3 regions of the Cerasibacillus sp. genome follow, and region 3 is predicted to be linked to each of the others. Evidence: riboswitches for the same ligand, from Rfam matches in the RefSeq annotation. Region 3 holds a riboswitch; each other region holds the start of a gene.
What was found. A riboswitch is a leader RNA that binds a small molecule or an ion and turns the genes downstream of it on or off. The one in region 3 is predicted to bind thiamine pyrophosphate.

Region 1: linked by a shared signal. The riboswitch ahead of thiT (energy-coupled thiamine transporter ThiT) and the one ahead of thiC (phosphomethylpyrimidine synthase ThiC) in region 3 are both predicted to bind thiamine pyrophosphate.
Region 2: linked by a shared signal. The riboswitch ahead of VIG73_RS06515 (lipoate--protein ligase family protein) and the one ahead of thiC (phosphomethylpyrimidine synthase ThiC) in region 3 are both predicted to bind thiamine pyrophosphate.

The regions. Positions count from the first base shown of each region.
Region 1 is NZ_DATBTY010000062.1:4,807-12,974, forward strand. It holds gene VIG73_RS10530 (DUF4430 domain-containing protein) at 1-453, opposite strand, end outside; gene VIG73_RS10535 (hypothetical protein) at 641-826, opposite strand; gene thiT (energy-coupled thiamine transporter ThiT) at 1,007-1,597, opposite strand; TPP riboswitch at 1,682-1,785, opposite strand; gene VIG73_RS10545 (Hsp20/alpha crystallin family protein) at 1,881-2,330, opposite strand; gene VIG73_RS10550 (acetyl-CoA hydrolase/transferase family protein) at 2,647-3,930, shown strand; gene VIG73_RS10555 (YpjP family protein) at 4,086-4,712, shown strand; gene VIG73_RS10560 (HAAS domain-containing protein) at 4,829-5,578, opposite strand; gene VIG73_RS10565 (PadR family transcriptional regulator) at 5,609-5,944, opposite strand; gene VIG73_RS10570 (hypothetical protein) at 6,307-6,513, shown strand; gene VIG73_RS10575 (lactonase family protein) at 6,718-7,761, shown strand; gene VIG73_RS10580 (hydroxymethylglutaryl-CoA lyase) at 8,084-8,168, shown strand, end outside.
Region 2 is NZ_DATBTY010000036.1:80,997-89,164, reverse strand. It holds gene VIG73_RS06525 (heavy metal translocating P-type ATPase) at 1-916, shown strand, start outside; gene VIG73_RS06520 (hypothetical protein) at 955-1,233, opposite strand; TPP riboswitch at 1,402-1,504, shown strand; gene VIG73_RS06515 (lipoate--protein ligase family protein) at 1,588-2,397, shown strand; gene lipA (lipoyl synthase) at 2,405-3,379, shown strand; gene VIG73_RS06505 (hypothetical protein) at 3,448-4,023, opposite strand; gene VIG73_RS06500 (CotY/CotZ family spore coat protein) at 4,475-5,098, shown strand; gene VIG73_RS06495 (thioredoxin family protein) at 5,360-5,695, shown strand; gene VIG73_RS06490 (short chain dehydrogenase) at 5,770-6,369, shown strand; gene VIG73_RS06485 (hypothetical protein) at 6,479-7,711, opposite strand; gene VIG73_RS06480 (hypothetical protein) at 7,726-8,168, opposite strand, start outside.
Region 3 is NZ_DATBTY010000018.1:57,579-65,746, forward strand. It holds gene VIG73_RS03105 (hydroxymethylglutaryl-CoA synthase) at 90-1,256, opposite strand; gene VIG73_RS03110 (asparaginase) at 1,473-2,462, opposite strand; gene VIG73_RS03115 (DUF4282 domain-containing protein) at 2,706-2,993, shown strand; TPP riboswitch at 3,053-3,169, shown strand; gene thiC (phosphomethylpyrimidine synthase ThiC) at 3,330-5,096, shown strand; gene VIG73_RS03125 (hypothetical protein) at 5,074-5,274, shown strand; gene VIG73_RS03130 (uracil-DNA glycosylase) at 5,517-6,188, shown strand; gene VIG73_RS03135 (nuclease-related domain-containing protein) at 6,524-7,471, shown strand; gene VIG73_RS03140 (peptide MFS transporter) at 8,034-8,168, shown strand, end outside.

The DNA.
Region 1 (8,168 bases), on a different contig from region 3:
GATGACCATTGTCACAGTTCCAATGCTATCATCTGATTTGGTATCATTTTTTTGTTCGTTTCGTGGCGTCTGCTTCGGTTTTTTTGTTTTCTTTTGTGCTGTTTGATTTTGTTGTACTTGTTTAGTTGGCAAATTGCCTTGTTTTGTTTCTGTTTTTTTAGTCGTTTGTTTTGATTCCTGCACTGGCAGAGCGTCTGCATCGTTTTTCTCTTTTACGACGGTTTGTTGTGACGTTTCTTCCCGCTTTGGTTTAGTTTCAATTTTATCTTCATGGTGTTTTTTAGGTTGATCGTCCGCTTTAGTAATTGTAAAACTCGGTTTTATTTGTAAAGCTGTATGATGTTCTGAATGATTGGTAGCTGAAAAATCGAGCCCACTCGGCTTTTGTAATGAATCAGCACAGCCATTCAAAATGATCATTAGTATAAAAATTAATATTAATCTTATACGCATAAGAATCCCTCATTTTCTTGATCATACCTCTAGAATAGAGTGTATGCACTTGTTCTTCAACTCCTTAAGAAAATAAAAAAATGAGTTTGCCTTGGAAATCATTCTTGGACAAACCCGTTCATATTTAAATAAGTTTAGGAAATTAATTATTGATAGGGTAAAAAAAATCGAATGAAGTTGTTTGATGTTATGATGCTAGATTTCGCGAGAGGCTTTCTTTAAATTTACTTCCTTGTTGATGAAGTAGTGTTAAATTGATAGAAATGGGACGCTGATTTGGACGGTATACTTTTAAAATATTTGTTGTTACCTTAACAGAGCCGGCGATATTCATATGTCGATTTGTATAAAATTTCATTGACGGTTGACTCATTTTTCACCCTCAAGCTTTTTCTAGTGATCACTATAAATCTTTTGGATAATTCAAAAATATCATTACCAATAGTATCCTGATTAAATGCGATTGTCAATATACTTCAATGAAAAATAATTATCAATCTGTCTTATTAATTGCAAAAAAAAGGTGGGAGATTTTTCCCACCTTAATGAAATATTATGCGGCTTGTTGTCTTCTCTGAGATGCTACTGTAACTAGTTGTGGTGCTTTTTTAATCAGTAAGACTAATATAATGGCACAAAGAACCGAAGCGCCAAGGAACGTAATCCCGTTCATCGTTAACGAGAAGATGACAGGTGTTTTTCCTGCTTCAATGGCGTACTTTTTAAAGAAGATGACACCGGCAACAAAATGCCAGAAATAACGAGCTGCACCACCGACAAATGTTGCAACGACAATCCATACAATTGCTGTCCCCATTTTTTTATCTTTTAAACTACTTTTAATTATACCTGAAAACAGCCCGGCAAATCCGATACATGTAAAGGCAATAAAGTATTCAATAAATGCTTGTGTAGGGGTTAAAATCCAGGCATCACCTGTTGCAATTTGCAAAACCCCCCATAAAAACCCGGATATCGTCGCGGCAAGAAAGCCTCTGCGAAAAGCAATAATAAAAATCGGGACCATAGCAAATGAGATGGAAATCGATGGATTTGGTTTAAATGATGGGAATAAATCGAGTACCATCGCAAATCCAGCGAAAATCGCTATCTCTAATAATGTTTCTAAATCAAATCGTTTCATAAAAAAATGCCTCCTCTAATGGTGTACCACTGAGGGAGACATCGTGAAATAGGAAAGATGGCATACTCATACATACCTTCATTCCGCATTATTTCACCACATCCCTACGTTAGTACTAACTAGACAGGTTCGAAGGGTTAGAACGCATGAACGTTCAATCTCAGCGAAAAGCTCCCCTTGTGGTCACTTCATTATTCATTTCCATCCCATCATAACAAATATATGTCCGTTTTAAAAGCAAAAAAACCATGCCACCTATAGTTTTGGCATGGTTTAAATATGATTAAAGAATATCAATTCGTCTTGATTCTGGCGTTTTCGGATCTAATTTAGGTAGTTTTATTTTTAAGACGCCTCGTTTTAATTTAGCTTTAATTTTATCTTCATCAATATTATCGACATAAAAGCGTCGAATAAACTCTCCGTAGTGACGCTCTTGACGAATAATTTTATCTTGCTTATCTTTCGTTTCTTCTTCTTCCTCACGTTTCGCATGAATTGTTAAATAATTATCGTCTACTTGAATGGTAATATCATTTTTGTCAAATCCTGGAAGTTCCGCTTCCACATAATAAGCATCTTCCGTTTCTCTGACATCAGTACGAAAAGAATTGAAATTCCCATTTAATGGTGCAATTCCTTCTCGATCAAATACTTCATTGAAGGACTTTAACATGCGTTCGAATAAATCCAGCTCGTCATCTTTTCTTTTAAATGGCTTTAAGTCAAACATATGAATTTCCTCCTTCTTTTTGTGTATCTCTCACTTATTATTATACCTTGTTTTTTCATGTTATTTGGTTCGTTATATCATTTTTCAATTAAATGTCATAGTTCACTTCATTGTAAAATTCAACATTCTTCGACAAAAAATTCAATATGGATGACAGATAACATTTTATTTTGTAAAGTATATACAGATGCTGTTTTTGCTGTTGTATAGCATGAATTGTCGCTAAGATTATTAACATTTTAACACTTCAGCAATGAATAGTTCAGAATGATCTAAGAGGTTAGGGTAACTTAATTCAAAAAGGGGGATAAGCAATATGGACTTGCAAAAATTATACAATGAAAAACTTTGCTCTATCGAGGAAGCGGTTTCATTCATTCAGCCTGGAGACGACATTATTACACCGATATTAGCCGGAGAGCCTTACAAATTAATGAAACAATTAGAATCACATGAAGGCCTCTCAGGAAACCGTTTAATTCAAATGTTTTCAACTCGTGATGTAATCGATGTTGAACCAGAAAAACTTCAAATTATTAGTACTTTTTTAGGGGCATCAGAAAGAAAAGCATTCAAAGAAGGAAAAATTGATATTTTACCAAACCACTTTTCCGATATGCCTAAATTACTAAATCAGTTTACAAATAATCAAGTCGCGATGGCAGTCGTTTCACCGATGGATGACGAAGGTTATTTTTCAATGGGAACTAACTGTGACTATGTAGCAACTGTCTTTCCTTACGCTAAAAACATTATTTTAGAAGTGAATGAACATATGCCACGTACATATGGAGAGAATCGTGTTCATATCTCTGATGTAAGCGCATTAATCGAAAATCATGAGCCAATCCCTGCATCACCTGATTTAAGAGTATCAGAAAAAGACCGAATCATTGGTGAATATGTAGCAGAGCTCATTGAAGATGGCGATACCATTCAAATCGGATTCGGTTCTATTCCAAATGCGATCATCGAACAGTTGACATCACACCGAAATTTATCTGTGCATACGGAAATGATACCGGAGAAAATTATTGATCTATATGAAGCAGGCGCCATTACTAATGAGAATAATCTATTTAAGAAAGGGAAGTTAACAGCTACATTTGCATTCGGCTCGCAGCGTTTATATGATTTTATCCATGAGAATGAAGATATTTATATGTTACCAGTCAATAAAACGAATAATGTTGTCGATTTGTCTAAAATGAAAAACTTAGTCACAGTGAATGCGGCTGTTGAAGTTGATTTCCTTGGCCAAGTGAACTCAGAGATGATTGGCGGCACATATTGGTCTTCTTCAGGTGGGCAAGCTGACTTCCAAATTGCTTCACATCTCGCTGAAAATTCAAAGGGTATTTTAACATTACATTCAAGTGTAAAAAAAGATACCATTTCAAAAATTGTTCCGACTTTACTGCCAGGAACACCTGTGACAACTTCGAAAAATGATGTCGACTATATTGTAACTGAATACGGTGTGGCTCGCTTACGTGGAAAAACAATTCGCGAACGTACGAAAGAATTAATTCGCATTGCACATCCTAAGTTTAGGGAGGAACTAGAGTTTGAAGCGAAGAAAATGGGCTACTTAGTATAAAATATTTACCCTGGACGAAAGCTGTCCGGGGTTTTTTAAAAATAATGTGAAGAGCACTTCGTTATATAGACGCTAAGCATTGTTCATGTTAAAATGATATTATCATAACAGAACAGGCACCATGACACATAGTCCAATGTAAAGAGGGTAATTCTATGAAACTATGGTTGCGTAAGATAGTCGTTGCTTTCGTAGCAGTCATGACTTTGGGGCTTTACATTCCCCCAATTGCATTAACATTAGATGCTGATGAAAGTAAAGACGCCATTTCGGAAAAATCAAATATCGATGAACAACAATCAGCGGTAGCCGTTGTTGAGCATGAGATACGAGATGAGCGGCGGAGTCAACCGACTCTGGAAGATAGACCGACGGCAAGAGAAACTTATCTTGAACACCTGACAGAAGGTGCGAAAGAACAAGCCTTCATGAAATTTGGTCCGCGCATGATTGATCGTGTAGAAGATGAGTTTACAACGGACATATTACCAGTTATTGAAGATGTCATAGAAGCGGTTATTGATAGAGCTGATGAGGATGAACTAGCTTACTATGCGATTACTGAAGAACCAGCTCATGGGTTTGGAGAGCGTATTTTTAATGTGTATGATGTGAGGAATCAATCAGATCTTGTACGCTTTCATGTTCGCCGTGAAAATCGTCCATTAGAAGGTTATTGGTTTAATTTCCATTATCATTTAAGTGACGATCAATTTGAAACACATCATGATATTGGTGAAATCTACTGGGATAAAAACATTCCACCTAAGTGGATGTCTTAAATTCAAAAATAAAACCACGATGACTCCCGGGTAAGAGCCATCTGGTTTTATTCCTTTCATATAACTGGCATGACATTCTTTTACGGGTAAATAAGAAGGATTGTCATGCGAGTTTTTTATTTTTCTTTGGGAAAAACAAGCCAAAGATAAAGAGCAATTCCACCGTATGTGATGAGAAGACTAATGATGAGTTGCATTTCTAGCTGTAACGATGTAAAACTTAATAAATAATCTGGTAAGAAGAGTAATAGTAAAACAACAACGAGCACACTTGTCTTCGCCCATAGAGTCATACCGATTATTAGAATGGCAGAAAGTGCGACTGCAAGCCACGTGCCTGTTTCGCCGAAATGAATCATCGGAGAATCAATTCGATTATTAAAGTAAATAATGCCTACGAAAATCCCCATCTCAATAAGAATAATTGGAGTGACAATGAGAATCGCTTTAGTATCACTTAACTGTCTCTTTGATATGAACTTCACAGCTGCAAATAATAGAATAATAAATAGAATACTATCAGCGATATGACCAACAATTTCAAAGACCGAATAGGCCAGTTCACCTTTTGATACATCGCTGAAAATTTTAAATGTAAAAGAGCCGATGATGATCAGTAAAATATATTTAAACCACCCAGAAACATCGATGTCCATTTCCTTTGAAATCATTTCCATATATTCGGCAGGTGAGTTTCCGACAATTTTTTCAATCGGTTTTCCATTTTTCTCAGCCTCTAGTAAGTGCATTTCTAGTTCATTCGTAATCTCTTTAATTTCCTCGAACTTCTTTCCCTTTGCAAATAAATAAGCACGTAAGTCTTCTAAAAACTTATTACTCTTCTTGGATAGTTGCGGATTTGTCATTTGTTTCAACTCCTTATTTGTTATTGTTAGTTAATCATCTGATTCGAAACGAAGCACTTGATTGACACTTTGCTGTAATTGTTTCCACCGATAGATAAACTGCTGAAGTTCTTCTTCTCCCTTTTGTGTGAGCGAATAATACTTTCGGCGAGGTCCGGCGGTTGATTTTTTAAATGTTGCTGTTACAAGTTCCTCGCGCTGCATCCGCATAAGCATTGGGTAAATCGTTCCCTCACTAAACGATTCAAACCCATAGGCTTCAAGTTTCTCAGCAAGCTCATATCCATAAACTTCTTTGTCTTTAATGATTGCCAAGACACACCCATCAATAATCCCTTTCAGCATTTGCGTCGACGACAAGTACATCACCTCCTTTTTGCTATATTGCATTGCAAGGTATATATTTAAAAAATGACCTTGTAATACAAGAAAAGGAAAATTAACGATATTCATTGCCTTGCATTACAAGTTATTATTTTAAGTATAAAATACATACTCTTGTAATGCAAGGGTTAATAAAATATTTATTGATTTAATGGAATTCCCTTACTAGTAATGCATGTCAAGAAAGCGGTTAGTCCTTTCGTATTCTAATCATTTATATATGACAAAAATGACAGATGTGTTAAATTTAACTTTTTTGTGAAATCATTCACATATGGGTTCCTTTTATATAACAGGCTTGTTATAATAATATTGCATCACAAAAACTAAGGATGGTGATCACATTGATGAAAGGTACAGCTATCTTATTAAATGATGACCAAACTGTTACATGCTTAGAAGGTGTCGAACGTTCTGTATACAAAGAAATGAAGGACCAAGCAGGTTGTGCGGATTACCATTGCACAATTGGTAACAGAGAGATTTGTTTTCAAGATGTTCAGTTTGTTTTTTGGTGTGATAGTGATGTTGATTGGGATTATGGATATTAACGATTAGAATCTTATAAATAAATTCCCCCTAATATACAAGTATCATCAGATATTCGTATCGAATGGATTTTTTCATTCGGTACTTTTTTTATTTTTTTAGGAGATTGAATAAAGGATAGTTTATACCTAAAGTATGAAGAAGATGTTAACATGATATAATATGGAATATGGTTATTATGGAACTTTTTTGAAGGGGGAAATAAAGTGTCAAAAAATGTCATTGGCTATGTTGGAACATATACAAGAAAAACGAGTAGAGGGATCTACCGTTTTGAACTTGATATAGAACAGGGGCAATTTACCAAGTTAGAATTAGCGTCGAAAATGAGTAATCCGACGTACTTAGCAATAAGTGAGGACAAAAAATATTTATACTCCGTTGCCCAAGATGAGGATATGGGTGGGGTGGCATCATTTGAGATTAATCAAGCTGATGGTGAGCTCCGCTATATGAATCGAAAATTAGAAAATGGCGCACCACCATGTCATGTCGATGTTCGGGGGGATGCACTTCTAGCTGGGAATTATCATAAAGGGACGGTTAAATGGTTTGAAGTGAGTGACCACCGAAGCATTAATAAAGAAATTGTAACAGTAACCCATGAAGGACAAGGGCCACACGAACGCCAGGAAAAACCACATGTCCACTTTACTGGACATACGCCTGATGGAAAGTATGTCGTCGTTGCAGATCTTGGTATAGATGAACTAGTGACTTATAAGAAAGTAAAAAATTCACTCGAAAAAATTGAAACATACAAGGCGAGGCCAGGGAGTGGGCCACGTCATATCGCTTTCCATCCGAATGGTAAGTTAGCTTATTTATTAACGGAGCTAAGCTCTGAAGTGATTGTGCTTGATTATGATTCGGAAACAGGTGCTTTCCAAGAAAAGCAAATCATTCGTGCGATTCCTGAAGATTTTACAGAAACAAATGATGCCAGCGCTATTCACGTCTCATCAGATGGAAAATTTGTTTACACTGGAAATCGTGGTCATAATAGTATTACGACATTTAAAGTAGATGAAGCAACTGGTCAATTGACACTTGTAGGGCATACACCAACAGGTGGAGAGTTTCCACGTGACTTTTCCTTAGACCCGAGCGAGAAATATGTCGTCGTAGCGAACCAGCATACAAACAATCTGGTCCTATTTTCACGTGACGAAACAACAGGACAATTAACAGCACTCGATTCTATCATTCATGTACCAGAAGCAGTCTGTGTTAAGTTTCTTTCATTATAGTTTGAAATAAAAATGAACGCATTGTTAAACAAGAGATGCCTTTTGATTGAGGCATCTCTTGTTTGTTGTGATTAATTATCTGCTGCAGAATATCTAAAAAACAGAATTAGAAACAAAATATACATAAAAATTCAGAAATATTAGTTCAAACGGTTGACAACAATACGCTATATATTATATATTTAATTCAACAATGTTGAATAACAGTAAACTTAATTGAAAAACATAGAACAATTACAACATCATTTTTTAAGGTAAATACATGAGAGCGCATACATTGATATAAATAGCAACTTTTTCAATATTAAAGGAGGGGTTAGCGGTGAGTCGTTGGCCAGAATATGTTCAAGTTAAAGAAGTTGGGCCAAGAGATGGTTTGCAGAATGAGAAAAAACGTGTTTTGACAA
Region 2 (8,168 bases), on a different contig from region 3:
GACAGAAGGTACACCTAGAGTTACAGATGTCATACCATTAAATGATACAGATGAACAAGACGTTTTATCCATTGCTCATACAATTGAATCTTATTCAGAGCACCCGTTAGCAACAGCCATCGTTCACTATGCAAAAGAAGCACAAGTACCTAAATATAAAGCAGAAGCATTTCAATCTATAACAGGGAAAGGTGCTAAAGCGACAATTGAACATACCGAGTATTATATTGGAAGCCCCGCTTTCTTTAATACAGAACAAACGATACCAGAAACTATTCAAGAGACAATTAATGCCTTACAACGAGATGGGAAAACAGTGATGGTTCTAGGCACAAAAACAAAAACACTCGGTTTAATCGCTGTAGCTGATCGGCTACGTAAAGAAAGTCGCGATATCATTGATACATTACATCAAATCGGAATTGAAAAAACAATCATGTTAACTGGCGATAATGAAAACACAGGACATGCCATTGGGCGTGAACTTGGTATATCAGAAGTTAAAGCAGAATTATTACCAGATGAAAAACTAGAAGTCATAAAGAATTTAAAACAACAATATGGGAAAACCGCTATGGTTGGTGACGGGATTAATGATGCACCAGCACTTGCTGGGTCTTCAGTCGGAATTGCTATGGGCGGCGCTGGAACAGATGCAGCTCTTGAAACAGCTGATATCGCCTTAATGGGTGATGATCTAACAAAATTACCATATACAGTAGCACTTAGCCGCAAAACGTTATCGATTATAAAACAAAACATCTCTTTTGCACTCGGTCTAAAATTACTTGCTTTATTATTCGTCATTCCAGGCTGGCTAACACTTTGGATTGCTATTTTTGCCGATATGGGGGCTACGCTCATAGTTACTTTAAATTCTTTAAGATTAATCCGCAGTAAATACGAGTCAGCATAAAACAGAGTCCGCTATTGGTTAAAGTAGCGGACTCTCATTTATTTCGGTACATTTTCTTGTGATTCATAGGCTTTTCGACGGCTATCGCTTAAATAAGCCTTAATGTTGGGACAAGCGTCACATGTCTCATCTTTAAATTGCAGATACAACTCTTTATATTCCTCGTCTGAAATTTCACCTTTAGCAAGACTTTCATTTAACATGTTAACGACTTTTCGATCACGCTTTTTATCTTTCCGAATAATAATGATAGTCGTGAGAATGGTGATAATAATAACACCAATCCAAAGTAGTCCAAACAATTCCCCACCCTGCATTCATATCCTCCTATCACATTTGCTATTCATACTTATTTAATCATGATTGATTTAAAATTGAAACAAAGTCAACTTAGACACAAACATACTTAACTAAAAAAGTACCATCTATTTTTCTGTATCCGCTTTACAATCTAAGTAATCATCGTTAAGATGAAATTAAGTTATTATTTGCACTAGGGGTGCCATTTTTGGCTGAGAGGAATAAATATTCTAACCCTTTGCACCCGATCTGGTTAATACTAGCGTGGGAAAGTGCAGTTTACCATGAGAATTATTACACATGGTGCTGCATTCCTAATGGGATGCAGCTTTTTTTTGTAAATAAAATAGCTGTTTAAAGGGGGAGTTATTTTGGGAGAAACATGGAATATCTTACGAACAGGTTCTCATGATGCCCATATCAATATGGCGCTTGATGAGGCTCTATTGAATTGGCATAGCGAAGGACATATTCCACCAACATTACGTTTCTATGGCTGGAGGAAACCATCATTATCTGTTGGGCATTTCCAAAAGGTTGAGAAATCGATACATTTCCCAGGCTTAGAGAAACATGGCTGTCAATATGTTCGTAGATTAACTGGGGGAAGTGCTGTCCTGCATGATGATGAACTAACTTACAGTATTGTCGTTTCTGAGAATCATCCGAAAATCCCACACTCTATTCGGGAAGCATACTATGTGTTATCACAAGGCATACTAGAAGGATATAAAAACCTCGGCATTCAAGCCGAATATTTTATCCCAAAACAAAAAAGCAAACGAACTGCTGTCTGCTTTGAAAGACCTGCCTTTTATGAATTAGTTGTTGATGGTAAAAAAATATCAGGTAACGCACAAACAAGGAAAAAAGGAGTCCTATTACAACACGGATCCATTCCTATTCGCATCGATATCGACATGCTATTTGATTTATTTATATTTCCTAATGAAAGAATGCGTGACGTTAACAAGCGTGCCTTCAGACAAAAAGCAGCAACCATTCAGCAATTAACAGGGAAAACATTTACATACGATGAGGTTGAACAAGCTTTTTATCATGGGTTTCAATCGACACTAGACGTTCAATTTAAGCCTTTTGAGTTAACAGAAAGTCAATGGGATGAAGTGTATCAATTAGCAGAAAAACATTATAAAGAAACCATCCCATCATTTGTTTAATGAATTCATCAATCATTTAGGGGGCACAGCAATGAAAAATAAAACAGAGATTTTAAGAAAGCCGAAATGGTTAACAACGAATATTAACACGAATAAATCATACACACAATTAAAAAAGTTAATGCGTTCTAAAAACCTCCATACTGTTTGTGAAGAAGCAAAATGTCCGAATATTTATGAATGTTGGAGTGAACGTAAAACGGCTACATTCATGATTTTAGGAGATACATGTACAAGAGGCTGTCGTTTCTGTGCGGTTAAAACAGGATTACCGAATGAATTAGATTGGAACGAACCAGAAAGAGTAGCCGATTCAGTTCAGTTAATGGGGCTACGCCATGTTGTCGTTACAGCAGTTGCTCGTGATGATTTAAATGATGGTGGTGCTCAAGTTTTTGCTGAAACGGTACGAGCAATCCGTAAAAAAAATCCAGGCTGTACAATTGAAGTCCTTCCTTCTGATATGAAAGGTGACTATGAAAGTTTAAAAACATTGATGGATAGTAAGCCTGATATTTTTAACCATAATATTGAAACAGTGAGGCGCTTGACAAAACGTGTCCGGGCACGAGCAACATATGACCGTTCTTTACAACTATTACAGCGCGTAAAATTAATCGCTCCACAGACACCGACAAAATCGAGTATTATGGTTGGCTTAGGAGAGACAAAAGAAGAAATTATTCAAGCAATGGATGACTTATTAGCTCATGGTGTCGATATTATGACAATCGGCCAATATTTACAGCCGACGCGAAAACATTTAAATGTGGAACGTTATTATCATCCAGATGAATTTGAGGAATTAAAAGAAATTGCATTACAGAAAGGTTTTCAACATTGTGAGTCTGGTCCACTTGTTCGTTCATCATATCATGCTGACGAACAAGTGAATCAAGCAGCCGCCCAACGTCGGATTAAGTATATGAAAGGCTATGAACAACAAGAGGGAAAAGAAGTAGACTTTTCGTTTAACAAATAGCTAGAAATCTCACTTCATACTATTCAAAAAACCCTCTATCAATTGATAGAGGGTTTTTCACTTTTCCATTACCGTTTGTTAATTAATGCTGCAGTAAATGTTATAGGGCCATTTAGGAATAAATCCGTATCTAGCGGTTCGATAGTTACAGTATACGTGACATTGTTAGCGTTTTCCGTTATTCTATCAACATGCATTAATGGTTCAATGACTTGGTCATCACCAGCCTCACCTTCTACCTCAAATCTAGCTCGATAGATTTCTGAACCAGGGGTAAATACTGGAGGGTTTCCTTTAAATATTCTCATATCTACTCGATTGTCAATAAAGATGGTCTCATCCTGATCTAAACCAAATACGCCATTTAGCCAAACTAAGTCTCCATTTCTAACCTGCTCAAGAGTGACGGAGGCTACAGGTGTTTGCATATCTTCAGGTAATCTCATATTATTATCCATCCGAACATTTGGATCAAGTGTAAAAAATTCAAAATCTAATAAATCTGCTTTGTCTCGTTTTTTATGCTTATCCTTCCCATCATGTTTTTTACCTTTCTTACAGCAACATTTATGATCATGTTTACAACAATCATCCCATTTATGATGATGTTTCTTACAACGATCACATGAGCAATGTCGTTTCATCTTTTTAACCTCCTTTTTATGGCAACTACAAAACTTTGCCATTTCTTCTATTTCCTTATCTTTATACCGATAATAATCTCTCATTTTCCACTTCACCTCCTCTACTATTTAGTACATGCAGTTGGGTAAGTTTTTGATATAGCTAATCGTTTAATAATAGAAAAATATACGATTATCTCTATTAAAAAACCTAGATAAAAAGCCAGTGATCAGCTGGCTTTTAAAGAATTTCATGGGCTGTGGATAAATCCACTACAAGTCTTGTAAGGATTCAATATATTGTATGGCTCACCTCAAAGATATGAAGCGTCACTATCACTAATACAAAGAAACATTTTAATGGTTCTTATGGATTGTTTAACTAGTCTTTTGTTTACTAGACATTAAAACACTCCATAACAGCATAGATAACATATATTAAATTGATGACATATAAAAGGAGTGAACATTCATGGGCTATAGTTATCATCAACAAGATGATTGTGTTTGTACGACTGTAAAAAAGATAGTGGATGCACAGAATGAAGTCGCCGAGCGCCAATCCCATCGTTGTATAACAAGTTGTGAGCAATCCATTAAACAACTGACCTCACCAACGAGAAATGATAGTAATCTAAAAACAACCATTCCATTTATTCTCTACTGTAAACAAAGTTGTCAACCATTTATTGCTAGTGGTGTATTCAAGCAACCAATTGACGGCTTTCCAAATGAAACATTTTATGATTGCATCGAAACACCGATTTTACGTGCTAAAAAATTTGTCAAAGGATCGGAATGTTGTGTCGTCGTTGAGTTATTAAGACCTGTCAACGCAAATGGGATTCCAGTAGCAGACAGCGGGGAGAAACTGTGTGACTTCTTCAGCCATAAGGGTCCATTTAAAACAATTCAATTTCGGGAAACAGGAATATGTTTAACTTTAGACTTAAATGATTTCTCAACCATCGCTTGTTTAGACCCTATTAATCCGTTACCAAAGTACAAAGGAAAAAAACATCATTGCCACCACTGCAACGATCACTGCAGAAAAAAATGTCATTGCCATTGCCATCATTCACATAAACCATCCTAAGCGAAAAAAGAACCTTCGTTGTCGAAGGTTCTTTTCTTTATTTTGTTTTTAAAGGCGATATAATATGAAGTTTGTTTATCTTATTACATCGCATTTCTTATTAAATGCGATGTAATCTCTCATTCGTTTAACCGATTAGGTCGCGTTAGCGTCTATAATGATCATCTTTGTTCTTTTTAAATCACAAATTAACTGATAAACAAAAAACATGCCTAGACAATCAATCCGTGCTATGATAACAGAAAGAATGGAGGATAACTGATGAGAGAATTTAAAGATTTACATTCCATAGAAGAAATAGACACCTTCATAAATGAGCATCAACTCGCGTTTCTCTATATAAGCATGCCTAATTGCAGTGTGTGCCACGGTCTTTTACCACAAGTACAAAATCTAATGGAGAATTATCCCCAGATTCAGCTTGCACATGTTGATGCATCGGAAGTAGAAGCTGTTGCAGGTAAGTTTTCTATCTTTACCGCTCCTGTTCTATTACTCTTTGTAGAGGGCAAAGAATATGTACGTGAAGCACGAATTGTTCATATGGATTTGTTTAATGATAAACTAAAGAAAATATATGAAAATGTGGCCGAATGAGATTCAGCCACATTTTTACTTTTAAGATGTTACAATAATATTGAAATCTGATTTTTGAAGGGAGTTTTGTTGCAATGAGAATTCTTGTCGTTGGAGCAAGTGGGACAATTGGAACAGAAATTGTTAAAGCACTTGAATCAGAGCATGACATTATTCGAGCCAGCAGAAATGGTGAAGATGTTCAAGTCGATATCTCCTCATTTGATAGTATAAAAAAGATGTATCAACAAGTAGGAAAAGTTGATGCTGTCGTTAACGCAGCTGGTGGTGCTAAATTTTCCAAACTAACTGACATGACACCTGATATTTATAATATAGGGATTGAAAGTAAGCTGAAAGGTCAAGTCAATCTCGTCTTATGTGGTTTAGATTATATGAATGACAATGGAAGCTTTACATTAACGACAGGTATTATGATGGATGATCCGATTCGTGAAGGGGCTGCGATTGCGATGGCAAATGGTGGTGTCAAATACTTTGTCAAAGCAGCTGCAATTGAAATGCCAAGAGGAATCCGCATTAATAGTGTTAGCCCAACAATTATGGAAGAATCATGGGAAGCATTAGGAGATTATTTCCAAGGCTTTAAACCAGCTCCAGCACGTGAAGCAGCATTACTTTACAAAAAAAGTGTCCTTGGCTTACAAACAGGACAGAATTACGAAATGTATTAAATACAAATGATTAGGGTTGACCCAAAAGTCGATTTGCCTTTTAGGTCAATCCTGTTGTAAATAATGATTTTCAGCATCCAGTCCAGAATCTCCCCTAAACTGGATTCATTTACTGATTAATATTAAGAAATGCATTTTGAAAAACATAGTCTTTTACAGGTGCTTTCCCTTTTTGTTCAACTTTCCCTTTATATATCGTATCACCGGTAACAATATCCTCAATAATTAGTTCAATACTCTTACTTTCATCTATTAAATTCGTTACGTATAACTTATTATTGTAAAATATTGTATTCGCTCGATAATCCCCGTACTCGTCAACAAACGAATCAAATGTTTGTTTAGATGTTATCTTATTCTTAGAGTGATCATAACCTACAACATGAATGCTTTGTTCAGCTTGTTTAACAAAATATAAGACATCCCCATTAACATGCTCGAATGTATACCCTTCAAGTTCTTTCGGAATCGTTATGTCACTCAATTTATTTGCCTTGATATCATATTTCTTCAATGCTGCCGTTGATTCTGTTTGTTGATTATAGGCGCCCTCTTCCTCACTCTCAACCGTTATATCTTCGTAAGATCTTTCTTCAATCATAATAAAGTCTGAAAACTCATCCCTTTTATCTGTATGAAAGTCTATGATTGAATATTGGTTTTCTGAAATTTCTTCATTCGTATATTCGAATACTTTCTCAGCGTCTATCACTTTTTTTGTATCTATATCAATGGTATACACGACATAGTCCGTTAGCGTTCTGTGACTTTTTGGTTCTTCATATTCATTCGACGTGATTATCTTTAATATATTATCATTTAACGAAGCTGTTACTAGGAAAAGCCATCTATATTTATCGACATGAGGTAGTTTGACTTCAAAAGAGTCTTTCTCTTTTGTTTTTAAATCATACATTGAAACAGTGATGTTATGTTTTTCTCTATTGTCAGTAAATGGATTTAAACTATCATCTATGTGCACAAGTAAATCATCTTTTTCGAAAAATCGACCTACATCTGCCTTACCTCTTATAAAGCTACCGTATTTCTTTCTTAGCCGATTTATTTGGGAGTTTTTAGATATGTGTTTCAGATGTTCATAGATAGATAAATTACTATAAACAATTGAGCCCTTATTCGTAATCCCTACCATTTCCCGTCCATCAGTATAATTGATTTCAGTGTCTAAACTAATGTGCTCAACCTCTTTTTCATCTCCTGACTGCTTCGCAAGAAAGAATTGTGCACTAGCTACAGGATTTGATTGCACATGTATATAATAGGTTATAAATACAATCATCGTTATGAGCGGTATCATAATAACTTTCCAATACTTTCCCATCTTCTTTCCTCCTCTTATACCGTAATTTTTTTATTTAATAAGAAACGACTTGTTAATATCGACATAATAAACACTAAAACACACAAAATGAGTTCAAGATAAAAAAGTTCAAGCGGATATAGATAAGATTTCTCCGTTATAGCAATCATAATGACTGGAGAAAAGATAATTAATAATGATAAAGCAATATATAAAATGCCATAAACAATCCCTTTTAATCGAAAACTACGTTCGAATAAAATCGCAGTAAACAAAAGCGTTACAGCTAATAACCCAAGACCATAATGAATCATAAAATCACTAAAAGAAAAAGGAAATAGGATTGTTAATACATCAAATCCGCTAATCATTTCCTTGAAAGATAAATTCATAAAATAAGCTTCCGGCACTAAAGAACTCATAACCTTATTTAATACCGGTAATAACATGATTTGTAAGGCTACAAGGCTTAAGACCA
Region 3 (8,168 bases):
CTTCAATTGTCAGAGCAAATCTAGAAAATCACATATAAAAAAGGCTCCGCATATCGATCTACATCGACTTACGGAGCTCTTTATTTCCATTATTTTTTATTAATATATTGACGCATGTGATCTTTAATTCCAGCTAAACAAATTGGAGCAGGGTCTTTCGTTACATCTAAATCTAATGAAGAACCGTCAACCGGAAGTACCTCTTCAAAAATCTTTTCATACTCTGGTATTGAAATTTCCTGACGTGCTGCAAATAACTCCATATGTTTATCAATAAAAAGATGTTCACGATAGTCCGGTTGTAAAATTCCAGAGAAAAATTCACCGACCGCACCAGACCCATAACTAAATAGGCCGATTCGTGAGCCATCTTTCAATGGCTTTTGTTCGAGTAAAGATAACAGGCTTAAATATAATGATCCAGTATAAATATTTCCGATTCTTCGATTATAAGTTGTACTTGTTTGATAATAGTCGACTAATCGTTCTTTATCAGCTTCTGTACCTTCATCATAAATCGTACGCAATGCTTTTAATCCCATTTTTGTATATGGTAAGTGATAACATAATGCTTCAAAATCACTTAGACCAAGCCCTGTTTTCTCTTTATACGTATTCCACACCGATGAGAAAAAGGATATATATTTTTCATTTGAATATTTTCCATCAACATAAGCAGTGTCTGAGTATACAGGACGCCAGAAATCCATAATATCATCTGTTTGATATGTGCTTGTTTCTTCTAATGCCATGATTCTTGGATTGGCACTAATAACAATTGCGACAGCGCCTGCCCCTTGTGTGACTTCGCCCGGCGTATTCAAGCCATATCTTGCAATATCGGAAGCAAGAATTAAAACTTTGCTGTCTGGATTTAAGGCAATATGGCCTTTCGCTAATTGAATCGCTGCTGTTGCTGCATAGCATGCCTGCTTCATTTCAATTGAACGCGCTTCTGGTTTTAAGCCTAATAAATGATGGACATAAATCGCTGCTGATTTTGAATGGTCAATACCTGTTTCAGTTCCAAAAATAACAAAGTCAATCGCCTTTTTATCATCATCATTTAATATATTGAATGCAGCATTTGCAGCCAATGTCACTGGATCTTGAGTAATCGGCGCCACAGCCATCTCATCCTGACCGATTCCAATGGTATACTTTTCTGGCTCTTCCTTACGCGCCAACGCCAATTTATTCATATCAATATATAAATGTGGTGTGAAAAAACCTATTTTGTCAATACCTATTTTCACTGCTGTGATTCTCCTTTATTTTAATACATAGTATATTTAGCGACACATTATAAACGTAGATTTAATAATAATCATACTAACATATTTTCGCATATTCATTGAGAAAATGAAAGTGTTCTTGCTTTTTTAAGTAAGCAGTGAATATTTAACAATTTACAAAAGCATAAAATAGGTCTGCTAACGAGTTCAGTCCTTTTGCTCAAAACTCTTTTTATATTAATATTCATAAAAATAACGCTGAATCTCCATATAATCCTCAGTCATGCAGAGAGCTAACATTAATAAAATACGTGCTTTCTGTGGTGTTAAGTTATCACCCGCAATCGTACGTAGTCCTTCATAAGCTGCTATATCAACAACAGACCCCTGCCCACCACGACTACTGCGCACGACATGAAGACCTTTCTCAATCGCGTGACGAATCGCGCGCTCCTCAACTCTGGAAAAACGCCCCGCCCCCACACCTGCAATGACCAGACCATCATAAGAATCAGTGGAAGAAATATAATCAATTAAATCACCATCTGCACCTGCGTATGAGTAAACAATGGCAATACGTGGCAATTGATTCATTTCAAGCTGAGTAAAAATCGAATGAACCGTATGTTTCCTTGTCGGCTCGCGATAAAACTCTACAGTCCCATTCGGATTGACCCACCCTAAATGGCCCAACTCACCCGATTGAAATGTTTCGACGCGATATGTATTCACTTTAGTGACATCACGCGCACAGCTAATTTGATCATTTGCGACGACAAGCACACCTCTTCCTTTCGATTGTTCATGGGTCGCCACTCGAACTGCGTTGAGGAAATTTAGTGGCGCATCCGTACTAAGAGCTGAGGATGGTCGTTGAGCTCCAACAAGTACAACAGGTTTATCCGTCGCTAACGTTAAATGTAAATAATAAGCTGTTTCTTCCAACGTACTTGTCCCTTGTGTAATAACAGCACCATCAAAATCTAACTCATTTAAATATCGATTAACTTCACGCTGTAAAATCAGCCAATGTGCTTCTTTTAAATTAGTACTACTAATATTATCAATTTGTACCGGGTGAACTTCTGCAATCTGATTGATTTCAGGAAGGGAGTCCAAAAGCTCTTCACCTGTTATTTTTCCAGACGTATAGTCTTTTAAATCTAACCGATTCTTCCCTTTCGCTGAGATCGTTCCCCCCATAGAGAACAAAGCTATTTTTTTCATCTCTCTACCTCCAACAAACCCTAGACTTAATCTATATCGTATTATACACAATATAATAGATTAATTTTATAGCTTCCTAGCTAGCTCAAAAAACTAACTTTTATATAATCCTAAAGACTCATTATTTAGAGCAATTATTACAAACAAATTAAATTTATGTAAAAAACAGTAAATTATATACAAATTTTTGGCTAACACCGTTATAATGCCTTAATAAAGGAGTATATGGAGGGAGGGATTACAATGGATCGCTTTTTTAGTTTTGACAAGATGCTTACACCTACAATTATTAAAATTCTTTTTTGGATTGGACTTGTTTTCGTAGGATTAACAGGCTTAGTCTTTATTATTTCAGGGCTTAATACATATGCTGGTGGATTTATTACACTTTCTGGTATTGGCATTTTAGTCGTTGGTCCAATCTTTGTAAAAGTCTATTGCGAACTACTTATTGTCATGTTTAAAATGCACGAAACATTAGTTGAAATTAGAGATGAATTAAGACAATCTAAGCAACAAAGAATTTCATAATAAAAAACAGCTTTACAAAACGTGTATAATATGATAACGTTTACACAAATGAATAATTAGGAATCTACTAGGGGTGTCCAAACAGCTTGGACTGAGAGAAGAGCGCGCTTTAAGCTCTTTGACTCTTAGAACCTGATCTGGTTTGTACCAGCGGAGGGAAGTAGTCTGCATACATGTATCCTTTTGTGATGCATCGTTTTTTGTAAGTCCATGCTCTTGTGTAGGCAATGAATCGGGTTCTTGAAAAAGAACTCGATTTTTTTATTTTTTAAGGTGACTTACTTTCTTCCTATACCTCGATAGTATTCCAATAAACATCAGAGGGAGGAATTATTCATGAGGCAACTTAATCAAGTAGACATTGATTTTAAAAAGCAATTTCCAGCAAGTAAGAAAGTGTATATTGAGGGGTCAAGACCTGATATAAGGGTACCGATGCGTGAAATCGAATTAAACCCAACAGAAACAGATGCAGGCGTTTTTCATAATGAGCCTGTCCGTGTTTATGATACGAGCGGACCATATACTGACCCAGACTTTATACCAGATGTTCATAAGGGATTACCGGAACTTAGGAAAAAATGGATTTTAGAACGAAATGATGTAGAAGAATATGGAGGAAGAGTAATTAAACCAGAAGACAACGGACTTCGAAAAAGTGATACAAAAGCCATTACTCCGCCTTTCAAGCGTAAACCACTCCGTGCAAAAGAAGGAAAAAACGTCACCCAAATGCATTACGCTAAAAAAGGAATCATTACACCCGAAATGGAATTTATTGCCATCCGTGAAAATTTAGATTCAGAGTTTGTTAGAAAAGAAGTTGCTGAAGGACGTGCGATTATTCCAGCAAACATTAATCACCCTGAATGTGAGCCGATGATTATCGGAAGGAATTTTCACGTCAAGATAAATGCCAATATTGGGAACTCAGCTGTTAGTTCATCAATCGAAGAAGAAGTGGAAAAGATGACTTGGGCAACACATTGGGGCGCCGATACAATGATGGATTTATCAACAGGGAAAAACATTCATACGACACGGGAATTCATCATCAGAAATTCACCGGTCCCAGTTGGTACCGTACCCATCTATCAAGCACTTGAAAAAGTGAACGGTATTGCTGAAGATTTAACATGGGAAGTGTATCGTGACACCTTAATCGAGCAAGCCGAACAGGGTGTTGATTATTTCACGATTCATGCCGGAGTCCTATTACGCTATGTTCCAATGACGATTAAACGGACGACTGGAATTGTATCCCGTGGTGGTTCAATCATGGCGCAATGGTGTCTCGCTCATCATAAAGAAAATTTCTTGTACACACATTTTGAAGAGATTTGTGAAATTCTTAAAGCATATAATATCTCTGTGTCACTTGGAGATGGACTACGACCAGGATCGATTGCTGATGCTAATGACGAAGCCCAGTTCGCGGAGCTTAAAACACTCGGAGAATTAACGAAAATTGCTTGGAAGCATGATGTTCAAGTGATGATTGAAGGTCCTGGGCATATTCCAATGAACAAAATTAAAGAAAACGTTGATCGCGCGATTGAAGATTGTCATGATGCTCCTTTCTACACACTTGGACCATTAACAACCGATATTGCGCCTGGCTATGACCATATCACATCAGCGATTGGAGCTGCCATGATTGGTTGGTTCGGTACCGCAATGTTATGTTATGTGACACCAAAAGAACATTTAGGACTACCGAATCGTGATGATGTCCGTGAAGGAGTTATCGCTTATAAAATCGCAGCCCATGCAGCCGACTTGGCCAAAGGACACCCTGGAGCACAAATTCGAGATGATGCCTTATCAAAAGCACGGTTCGAATTCCGCTGGATAGACCAGTTTAACTTAGCACTTGATCCTGACAGAGCTAGAGAATATCATGATGAAACACTTCCTGCAGAAGGTGCAAAAGTAGCCCACTTCTGTTCCATGTGTGGGCCAAAATTCTGCTCCATGCGGATTTCTCATGACTTAAGAAAAATGGCTAAAGAAAAAGGAACAACAGAATCTGAAGTCATCGAAGAAGGCATGAAACAAAAATCAAAGGAGTTTATCGAACATGGATCGTCCATTTATCAGTAATCCAAGAACGCGACAAGCTAAACGGTTGATAAATGAGATGACTGTTTTACGAGATAAACTAAAGCTACTCGAACAAGAACTAGAACATATTCAACAGCAATGCAATCACCATTTTTTCGAAACAACAGTCATAAGAAAATGTAAAATCTGTCATTTCACAGAAAGCCTGCATTATTAAACTTAGTTATTTGATTATGGAACTGCCCAGAAAATCATGAGCAATGACGAAATTTCTGGGTAGTTTTTTACGCTTTTAATAGTATTTTAGTTTAGGTTTCACATGGCTTCGTTAAATATTTTGACCGATCCATTGACGCCGCTTTAGTAGTAATTTAGTTGACGCTTCACTTTACTTGTACGATTTTGTCACATACCATAACATATTAATAGCTATAAAAATGACATTTAAGGATGAATAAAATGACAGAGATTTTGAAAAATGACTGGGCACCTCGGCTAAAAAAGGAATTTTCCAAATCATATTATTTAAGACTACGAGAATTTTTGAAAAAAGAATACCAAACAGAGACCATTTATCCGAATATGTACGATATTTTTAACGCCTTACATTATACACCTTTCAGTGATGTGAAAGTCGTCATTCTCGGACAAGATCCATATCATGGACCAAACCAAGCACACGGGCTTAGTTTTTCCGTGCAACCAGGTGTGAAGCGCCCACCATCTCTAATAAATATTTTCAAAGAATTAGAAAATGACCTTGGCTTTCAGTCACCGAATCACGGCAATCTTGTTAAGTGGGCCAAACAGGGCGTGCTTCTTTTGAATACCGTATTAACAGTTCGTAGTGGTCAAGCCCATTCTCACCGTGGACAGGGTTGGGAAAACTTTACAGACCAAGTTATAAAAACATTAAATGAAAAGGAAAAGCCGATTGTTTATATCCTTTGGGGCAGAGCTGCTCAAAACAAGCAAGCTTTAATCGATTTGGACAAACATTTTGTATTAACGGCACCACATCCGAGTCCCCTTTCAGCACACCGTGGTTTTTTTGGAAGTCGTCCATTTTCAAAAACAAACACACTCCTAAAGCAAACCGGACAAGAAGAAATTGATTGGGGTATTGAGTGAGGGAGATTTGGCATCTCTCTCCCTCCCAAAAGAAAGACTACACTACCTCTTTCTAACGCTTTTTGCGAAGTAAGGAGCATACTTTTTTCCCCCACTCAATCTAAAAAATGGTGCGCACTCTTCCCCTAGCAAACTTGATTCCACTTTCTTTTTAGCTTAAAATCTATATAAGGTTCACTAAATTTAGATAGCCTTTTTACTAGACTGAACCTTGTCGCACTTACGCTCTACAAATATTTTTCTGTGGACGAATAACCACTACCCCGGTCGTTTCCCTGCCACTTTGAGCTGTTTTCCCCTATCTATAGGACTTTAATAATACCAGCAAAATAAAAATGAATAGAAAGGTTGATATTATGAAAGACGTTCAGCAAAAAATAGTCATGCCAAAAGATTTACAAAAAAGGCGTATTCTATTCGCTCGCATGAACCTTTCAAAAAAAGAGAAACAACATTATATTCGACTATTAAAAGGATATGAAGGAGAAAAACAATTCTATCACTTGATAAAAAACAACCTCACAACCAACTCTATTTTTCTCCACAATCTTCTACTCCAAAGTAACAACTCCCTTTTTCAAGTTGATCACACACTCATTCATGCTCATACCATTTTTTCATTCGAAGTAAAAAACTATGAAGGTGAATTTTATATTGATAATGGAAATTGGTTTGTCAAATCAACTAAGCAAGAAATTCGAAATCCGCTCAATCAATTAAATAAGAGCGATTACTTACTACGCCAGCTCGTCAAAAATCTCGGTCACAATATACCCGTAAAATCATATCTCGTTTTTATTAACCGAGACTTTACTCTATATCAACTTCCACCTAACCTACCTATCCTACTTCGAAGCCAATTAAATCGATTCATCCAATTCCTGAACAAATCACACGTCCCGCTCAAACAAGAGCATCATCGGTTAGCTCAGGATTTAAAGGAGATTCAAATAACTGATACTTTCTTTGAAAACCTGCCAGACTATGACTTCAAACAACTACGAAAAGGCATCACCTGCCCGGAGTGCTGTATGTTTTTATCGAGGGAGAGACAAAGCTTTTTATTATGTGATAACTGCGGATATACTGAGACATTAGAAAAAGGGATATTGCGCAACGTGTATGAGTTCCATCTACTATTTCCAGGTATGAAAATAACAACCAATGTCATTTATGAGTGGTGTCATATATTTCGGTCACCTACAACCATTAGAAAAGTACTATCAAAGCATTTTATCTTCATTCATAATGGGCCTTACTCTTATTACGACATAAGGCCATAACATTAATTATTTTGCTGTTCTTATCTGGTGATCTACTCTTCATGTCTTTCTATTTTTAACAGAGGCCGTATGGAGTGGAACACTCTACTCTGCATTGATTGATATCTTTAACAGTATCCGCGCGGAGTGGAACACTCTACTCTCCATCGATTGATATCTTTAACAGAGGCCGTGCGGAGTGGAACACTCTACTCCGCATCGATTGATATCTTTAACAGAGGCCGTGCGGAGTGGAACGCTTTACTCCGCATCGATTGATATCTTTGACAGAGGCCGTGCGGAGTGGAACGCTCTAATCTCCATCGATTGATATCTTTAACAGGGTTCGTACAGAGTAGAAAACATTCCATCACCACCAACCACTCACTTAATAAAAACCCGTTAAGGTATAACGGCAATCACTCATTCCAACCCAAGAATCCTACAAAAATACGCATTTTACTGACAAAAATTTCATTTGCTATTTGAATTTTAATGTATTATATTTAAAAGGTAACAAAAACGGCATTCGTCTGACTATTCAAAACAAATGGGGCGGATTTACGAAAGGGGTTTACAGTTAATGAGTAAAATAGATCGAGAAGCCATCGTAAATAGTGTTCCGCAAAAAGGCTTTTTTGGCCATCCAAAAGGATTATTTACGCTATTTTTTACAGAGTTCTGGGAACGCTTCTCATACTATGGTATGCGCGCATTA